DNA from 2 places in the Pseudomonas fulva genome. Region 1 is predicted to be linked to the other one. Evidence: riboswitches for the same ligand, from Rfam matches in the RefSeq annotation. Region 1 holds a riboswitch; the other holds the start of a gene.
The links. Region 1 has a riboswitch for manganese ahead of mntP (manganese efflux pump MntP). Riboswitches for the same ligand answer to the same signal wherever they lie in the genome.
Positions count from the first base shown of each region.

Region 2: another riboswitch for manganese. It lies ahead of K8U54_RS04255 (TMEM165/GDT1 family protein); the one in region 1 lies ahead of mntP (manganese efflux pump MntP).

Region 1 is NZ_CP082928.1:5,043,730-5,047,908, forward strand. Features, by position in the region: gene K8U54_RS23295 (SDR family oxidoreductase) at 1-570, shown strand, start outside; gene K8U54_RS23300 (2-hydroxyacid dehydrogenase) at 603-1,559, shown strand; yybP-ykoY riboswitch at 1,738-1,904, shown strand; gene mntP (manganese efflux pump MntP) at 1,945-2,475, shown strand; gene K8U54_RS23310 (GntR family transcriptional regulator) at 2,855-3,604, shown strand; gene K8U54_RS23315 (fumarate reductase/succinate dehydrogenase flavoprotein subunit) at 3,607-4,179, shown strand, end outside.
Region 2 is NZ_CP082928.1:944,250-948,428, forward strand. Features, by position in the region: gene K8U54_RS04245 (2-hydroxyacid dehydrogenase) at 1-215, shown strand, start outside; gene K8U54_RS04250 (class I SAM-dependent methyltransferase) at 288-1,286, shown strand; yybP-ykoY riboswitch at 1,348-1,492, shown strand; gene K8U54_RS04255 (TMEM165/GDT1 family protein) at 1,583-2,170, shown strand; gene K8U54_RS04260 (M48 family metallopeptidase) at 2,293-3,111, opposite strand; gene K8U54_RS04265 (SOS response-associated peptidase) at 3,270-3,887, opposite strand; gene K8U54_RS04270 (DUF2007 domain-containing protein) at 3,922-4,179, opposite strand, start outside.

The sequences.
Region 1 (4,179 bases):
CGTGACCCGGCCAGCGTCGACGCCCTGTTCGCCAGCGTCGAGGAGGTCCATGGCCGGCTCGACGTGATCTTCAACAACGCCGGCGTCAACACGCCGGCCGTGACGCTGGACGAGCTGGATGTCGAGCAGTGGCGCAACGTCATCGACACCAACCTCAATGGCGTTTTCCTCTGCGCCCGTGGCGCGTTCCGGCTGATGCGCAAGCAGTCGCCCCAGGGCGGCCGGATCATCAACAACGGCTCGATCTCGGCGCACACGCCGCGCCCCCTTAGCAGCGCCTACACCACCAGCAAGCATGCGGTGCTGGGGCTGACCAAGTCCCTGGCGCTGGATGGTCGCGAATTCGGCATCGCCTGCAGCCAGATCGACATCGGCAATGCCCTGACCGAGCTGTCGGTGCGCATGACCAGGGGCGTGCGCCAGGCCAATGGCGAGATCGCCGTCGAGCCGATGGTCGACGTCGGCCACGTCGCCGATGCGGTGCGCTACATCGCTGCGCTGCCGCTGTCGGCCAACGTGCTGAACATGACCGTGATGGCCACCAACATGCCCTTTGTCGGGCGTGGCTGAACGACCTGCCCAAGACACCAATCGAGGTACCCATGAAACCAGAAGTCCTGCAGCTCAGCCCCATTCTGATTCCCGAGATCCGCGCCCAGCTCGATGAGCTGTTCACCATTCGCCGTTACCACGAGCAGGCCGACAAGGCCGCCTACCTGGCGCAGCACGGCGCCACTATCCGCGGGGTGATTACCGGCGGGCATACCGGCATCAGCCAGGCGCTGATGGCGCAGCTGCCGAAGCTCGAAGTGGTGGCGGTCAACGGCGTGGGCACCGATGCGATCGATCTGGCCTATGCCCGTGACCGTGGCATTCAGGTCACCGCCACCATTGGCGCACTGACCGAAGACGTCGCCGACCTGGCCATCGGCCTGCTGATCGACCTGTGTCGCGGCATCAGCACCGGCGACCGCTACGTGCGCAGCGGCCAATGGGCGAAAAGCGCCACGCCGCTGGTGCCGCTGCCCCTGGCCCGGCAGGTTTCCGGCATGCGTATCGGTATCGTCGGCATGGGCCGGGTGGGGCGCGCGGTAGCCGCCCGCGCGGCGGCCTTCGGTTGCCCGATCAGCTACACCGACCTGCACGCGATGGGCGACGTGCCGCACACCTTCGTGGCCGATCTGCCGAGCCTGGCCCGTGACAGCGATGCACTGATCCTGGCGGCGGCGGCCGACAAGGGCGAGGCCATCGTCAATGCCGAGGTGCTGCAGGCCCTGGGGCGCGACAGCTACCTGATCAATATCGCCCGCGGCAAGCTGGTCGACGAGCCGGCCCTGGTCGCCGCGCTGCAGAGCGGGCAGATCGCCGGGGCCGGGCTGGACGTGTTCGCCGACGAGCCCCGGGTACCGGGCGAGCTGTTCGAGCTCGAGCGGGTGGTGCTGCAGCCGCACCGCGCCAGCGCCACGGTGCAGACGCGCACGCGCATGGGCGAGATGGTTGTCGCCAGCCTGGTCGAGGTGTTCGCCGGGCGCAAGCCGAACGGCTGCGTCACCGGCTGACTCTTGCGGATGGCGGCTCGTCGAGCCGCCCCTTGGGGCCGTGCGGCCCCTGTTTTATCCTGCGCTGGCCCGTCGACAGCGTGCACGCCTGTCCCGGACAAGCCTTGCCCGCCCTGGCAAGCGATTTCCCGGCAGAAAAAATGGTTTTTTCGCGCTGCGCTTTTGAGTAAAGTGCGGGCCTCTTTGGGGAGTAGCCTGCTTCCGGGTTCGCTCGGCAGCGTTCGTATCAACATTCTCGGCAGCAGCCGTGGTACGAACACCTTTCGGTTGGTGAGACCAATGACTGATACGTGCCTGAGGTCGGGCGCGTGTATCCGTCATTGACTCATAGCCCGACCGAGACGTAACCGTGAGTTTCCTTTCTCTTGTCTTGCTGGCCTTCGCCATGTCCACCGATGCCTTCGCCGCGGCTGTCGGCAAGGGCGCCTCCCTGCACAAACCCAGGTTTCTCGATGCCCTGCGCACCGGTCTGATCTTCGGTGTGATCGAAGCCATCACGCCTGTGGTCGGCTGGTTCATCGGCCAGGCCGCGGCGGGCTATGTGGAGCAGTGGGATCACTGGATCGCCTTTACCTTGTTGCTGGTGCTCGGCGGCCACATGATCTACGCAGGCTTGCAGCCCGAGAGCGGCGACGGCGAAGCAGACAAACCCACCTCGCATTCCTTCTGGCTGCTGGCCGCCACGGCGTTCGCCACCAGCATCGACGCGCTGGCCGTGGGCGTCGGCCTGGCTTTCGTCGATGTGAACATCTGGGTTGCGGCGCTGGCCATCGGCCTGGCAACCATGACCATGGTCACCATTGGCGTGATGCTCGGGCGCCTGATCGGCACCGCGATCGGCCGCAAGGCGGAAATCCTCGGTGGCCTGGTTCTGATCGGCGTGGGCGCGGCGATTCTCTATGACCACACGTTGTGATGGAAGCCGGGCTTGATCCAGCGAGTTGCAGCGGGTTTGTCTAGCACCATCAAGCGGACCTCCATCGGCTGACGCATGGCTCCGGTGTCCAGACCATACCCCGCTGGCGTCGCCTGTGATCAACCGGCATTCTGCCGAACCGCGGCGACTACGCAGGCTAGAACCGCGCCTTGTGCGTAAGCGTTGTTGGCACTTTCACCTTACAGGTCTTCGCGGTGCGATCTCGCACCGCTGTCCGCCGGGGAAAGGCTTGTTTCCAACTGCTGGCGTCCATACCGGCTGCCATATGCTTATTCGATATCAATATTTCCTGAGCTTGGGCTTTTTCGTTATTTTCTTGTCACTACTTGTTATGACAAGTCGATCAAAAAGGATACAGATGTCTCAGCTCATCCCTCTATCGCCCGTTCCCCTTTACAGCCAGCTCAAGGAATTGCTGCGTGCGCGCATTCTTGATGGCAGCTACGCGCCCCACAGCCGCATGCCCTCGGAAGCCGAACTGGGCCAGACCTATGGCGTCAGCCGCATTACCGTGCGCCAGGCACTGGGCGACCTGCAGAAGGAAGGGCTGATCTTCAAGATCCATGGCAAGGGCACCTTCGTGGCCAAGCCCAAGGCCTTCCAGAACGTCAGCACGCTGCAGGGGCTGGGCGAGTCGATGAAACAGATGGGCTACGAGGTACTCAACAAGCTGCGCAGCCTGCGCCATGTCCCGGCCTCGGCCCTGGTGGCCGAGCGCCTGCAAGTGGCGGAGGGCCGCACCGTCACGGAAATCCGCCGGGTGCGGCTGATCAACCGCGAGCCGATCTCCCTGGAGATCACCTGGCTGCCCCATGCCGTCGGCGAAAGGCTCGAGAAGGCGGATCTGGTGACCCGTGACATCTTCCTGATTCTGGAAAACGACTGTGGCATCGCTCTCGGCCATGCCTATCTGGCCATCGACGCGGTGCTTGCCGACAGTGACCTGACCCAGGCGCTGAATGTGGAAGAGGGCGCGCCGATCATGCGTATCGAGCGCCTGACCCACACCGCCGACGGCACACCACTGGATTTCGAACACCTCTATTACCGCGGCGATGCCTTCCAGTATCGCCTGCGCATCGACCGACAGAAGGGCGCCCAGTCATGAGCATCGACACCCTGGAGCAGGAATACGACATCGTCGTCATCGGCGGCGGCACGGCTGGCCCGATGGCGGCGATCAAAGCCAAGGAGCGCAACAAGAACCTGCGCGTGCTGCTGGTCGACAAGGCCAACGTCAAGCGCAGCGGTGCCATCAGCATGGGCATGGATGGCCTCAATAACGCGGTGATCCCCGGCCACGCTACGCCGGAGCAGTACACCAAGGAAATCACCGTAGCCAACGACGGCATCGTCAACCAGGCCGCCGTTTACGCCTATGCCACCCATAGCTTCGAAACCATCGAGCAGCTCGACCGCTGGGGCGTCAAGTTCGAGAAGGACGAGACAGGCGACTATGCGGTGAAGAAGGTTCACCACATGGGCGCCTACGTGCTGCCGATGCCTGAAGGGCACGACATCAAGAAGGTGCTGTATCGCCAGCTCAAGCGTGCCCGGGTAGACATCACCAATCGCCTGGTGGCCACGCGTTTGCTGACCGCTGCCGACGGTTCGGTCAACGGCCTGATGGGTTTCGACTGCCGCACCGCCGATTTTCACGTGATCAAGGCCAAGGCAGTGATT
Region 2 (4,179 bases), 1.3 Mb from region 1:
TGCGCGCGGGCCAGCTCGGTGGCGCGGCGACCGACGTGCTGACCCAGGAGCCGCCCAAAGACGGCAACCCGCTGCTGGCTGCCGACATCCCGCGCCTGATCATCACGCCCCACAGCGCCTGGGGTGCCCGCGAGGCGCGCCAGCGGATCGTTGGCCAACTGGCGGAAAACGCGGCGGGCTTCTTCGCCGGGCAGGCCAAACGCCAGGTCAACTGATCGCCTGGCGCGTCGGGCTTGCAGCTTGCGGCGCAGGCCCCTACCCTTCGCGCTTTTGCCGGGGTAGATCTGATGGATCCGCGAAGTGAAGTGCTGCTGCGCCAGGCCGAGCTGTTCGCTGGCCCCGCCCTGCTCGCGGGCCTGCCGGCCGATGATCTGCTGGCACACCTGCCCCAGGCCTCGGGCTGGGGCTGGCATGCCGGTGACCAGGCGAGGCTCGAGGCGCGCTTCGCCGGGCGCAGTACGTTCGACGTGGCACCACCAGCGCCTGGTTTCGAGACAGCGGTGTTGTTCCTGCCCAAATCCCGCGAGTTGACGGCCTACCTGCTCGATGCCCTGGCCGCCCGCCTGCCCGGCAAGCTGCTCTACCTGGTTGGCGAAAAGCGCGCCGGCGTCGAGCGCGCGGCCAAGCAGATGGCGGCCTACGGCACGCCGCGCAAACTCGACAGCGCGCGCCACTGCCAGCTGTGGCAGGTGCGCGTGGCTCAGGCGCCCATGCAACCCGCTCTCGCCTCGCTGGTCCAGCGCTACAGCCTGCCGCTCGATGACGGCCCGCTCGAGGTGGTCACCCTGCCTGGGGTGTTCAGCCACGGCCGGCTGGATACCGGCAGCGCGCTGCTGCTCAAGCATCTGGATCGACTGCCAGGCGGTCATCTGCTGGACTTTGGTTGTGGTGCCGGCGTGCTCGGTGCGGTACTCAAACGCCGCTATCCGCACAGCCAGGTCACCCTGCTGGACGTCGATGCCTTCGCCGTCGCCAGCAGCCGCCTGACGCTGGCTGCCAATGGCCTGCAGGCGGAGGTCATCAGTGGCGATGGTATCGCCGCGGCGCCCGTCGAGCTGAGCGCCATCCTCAGCAACCCACCTTTCCACCAGGGTGTGCATACCCACTACCAGGCCAGCGAAGACCTGTTGCGCCAGGCCTCCCGGCACCTGCGCAAGGGCGGCGAGATCCGCCTGGTGGCCAACCGCTTTCTCAAGTACCCGCCGCTGATCGAACAACATATCGGCGCCTGCCACACCCTGGCCGACGCCGATGGTTTCCGTATCTACCAGGCGCTCAACCCGTAAAGGCCCGCGCCTGCGGCACAGCGGCGCAGGCCTTGCCCAACGAACGGCGTTTGGGCAGAATGCGCGCGTCCTAGGGGAGTAGTCTCCCGCGAGCGCCCGCTCGCCCGGCATGCATCAACATACTTGGTCGGCTGACCATGGTGCGTGCGACCCAAGATCCGCCCAGACGGATCGGCGCCGTTCGGCTCGAACGCCGCGCAGGGTTTGACAAGACCTATGACACGAACACCTTACCCGGGGCGGGAAGGCTGTACGTGTCATAGCCGTGTCTACCCGCCCCTTTAGGAACCTCGATGCTGGAATCTCTTTTCGTTCCCACCCTGATCGTTGCCCTGGCGGAAATCGGCGACAAGACGCAGCTGCTCGCGCTGTTGCTGGCCGCGCGCTTTCGCAGGCCCTGGCCGATCATCTGGGGCATGGTGGTCGCCACCCTCGCCAACCACCTGGCCGCGGGGGCGGTGGGCAATTGGGTAGCCGGCCTGCTGTCGCCGGCACTGCTGAGCTGGATCCTGGCAGCCTCGTTCATCGCCGTGGCGCTGTGGACGCTGATCCCGGACAAGCTCGATGACGACGAAAGCTCCAACCTCAAGCGCTACGGGCCGTTCCTGACCACGCTGATCGCCTTCTTCCTGGCGGAGATGGGTGACAAGACCCAGGTGGCGACGGTCATGCTCGCCGCCCAGTACCCGCACTTCATCATGGTGGTGCTCGGCACCACGCTGGGCATGCTGATCGCCAACGTGCCGGTGGTGCTGGCCGGCAACTTCGCCGCCGACCGCCTGCCGCTCACCCTGATTCGCCGACTCGCCGCCATCGCCTTCGCGGCACTGGCGATCTATGCCGCCTACCAGGCGATGCTGCTGAGCGGGATCCTGAACGGCTGATCAAGGGTTCGAGGCCGCCGCCGATCCAGACAGCGGCCTCGAACTAAGTCCGAGTGGCCAGAGCACGACCAGCTGCCTGGTTGGCTAACCGGCCCGTTTGCCGGATGCCAATGTCGCGAGGATCAGCTTTTCTTGGCCTGCTGATACAGGGGCATGACCTTGGGAATGGCGGCCTGCAGCGAGGCGATACGGCTCGACGAGGACGGGTGGGTGCTCATGAACTCCGGCGGCGCCCCTTCGCTGGCCTTGGCCATCTTCTCCCACAGGGTGACCGCCGCGTTGGGGTTGAAGCCCGCACGGGCAGCCAGCTCCAGGCCGATCAGGTCGGCTTCGTTCTCGTTGCTGCGGCTGTTGGGCAGCGTCATGCCGTAGTTCACCGCGGCATCGGCCAGTGCCATCTGATCCGAGCTCACGCCCAGCAGCGCGGCAGCGCCCTGCTTGGCCATGTTCAGCCCATAGGCCTTGGACATCGCCTCGCGGCCATGCTCACGCAGGGCGTGGGCGATCTCGTGGCCCATGACCGCAGCGATTTCGTCATCGGTGAGCTTCAGCTTCTCGATGATGCCGCTGTAGAAGATGATCTTGCCGCCGGGGCCGCAGTTGGCATTGAGCTCAGGGCTCTTGATCAGGTTGACCTCCCACTGCCACTGCGCCGAATCCGGGCGGAACAACGGCGCCTGCTTGATCAGCCGATCGGCGATACGCTGCAGGCGTTTGGCATCGGCACTGGTCTTGTCCAGCACGCCTTGGCTGGAGGCCTTCTGCAGGGTTTCCTGGTAGGACTGGGCGTACATCTGGTTGACCTCATCGGTCGACAGCGCGCTGAACATGTACTGCTTGCGCTCGACACCTACCGCCCCACCGCTGGTGGTGTTGACGGCTTGGCATCCTGCCAGCAGCAGTGCCGCGGTCAGCGTGGTAATGGACAACGACGATTTCATGCTGGAGCTCCCTGGGAAATTGAGCGAGTTATGCTAGCAGGCTGTTGAAAAACTACCTACGTTGCCGCCGCGTCGTTAAAAACAGCTCGCGTCAGTTGCCTCGCCTAGGCTGTTCAGCGGCCTGCTGAGGCTGCCATATTCAAGCACAGGCCAAAGCCTCAGGCAGGCGTCAGACACTCCGGCCCGTCGAGCTTCGGGTCATTGACCAGATTGCTCAATACCCGTTCCCGCAGGGGCTGCGGTCTGCCGACGAGCAGCGCCTGCAGCTCCTCGAGTGGCGTATCGGCGGCCAGCCAGCGCTGCCTGTCGTGTGCACTGAGAATCAACGGGCGGCGCAGCGTCGCGGCCGCCTGGGTGATCATCGCCGTGCTCAGGTAAACCTGCCCCTCGACGGGATAGGCCTCCCAGACTGCGGCGAAATACAGCAGCGACTCCTCGCTGCTCAGCCAGTACGGCCTCTTGCGCGCGGCACCGCGCCATTCGTAGAAGCCGTTGGCCGGAATCAGGCCGCGGCGCAGGCGAAACGCGTCGCGAAACATCGGCTGCTCGGCCAGGGTTTCGGCGCGGGCGTGGGCCGGCGTTTTCGACAGGTCCTTCAACCAGGGGGGGGTCAACCCCCAGCGCGCGCGAACCAGCGCAGGCTGTTCATGGTCGCTGCGCAATAACAGCACCTGGGAGCCAGGCGCGAAGTTCCAGTGGGGCTGCTGGTCAGCGGGAAAGCCTGGCTGCGCCGCAAAGGCGGGCGTCCAGCGAAACAGCGCGAAGCGTCCACTCATGAAAGGCTCATCGGGATGGGGTGGCACACGCCGCTCAACACAGCAGCACGCCCTGAACGGAATCCGGCTCGTCACCGGGTAGCGGTTGCGCACCATTGTACTCGCCGATCAGCCAGCGGGCGCGCTCGGCGTCGGCGTCCTCGACCAGCAGGCCGAGCAGGCCGCACGCCGGCAGCTCGCCCACCGCGCCAGCCAGATGAGCACCGACCAGATGCGCCTGGATGCCCTCGCTGGCCAGCATGGCCTTGAGCAATTCGCCTTCCATCAGGTCCTGGGGCTCGTAGACGCGCTT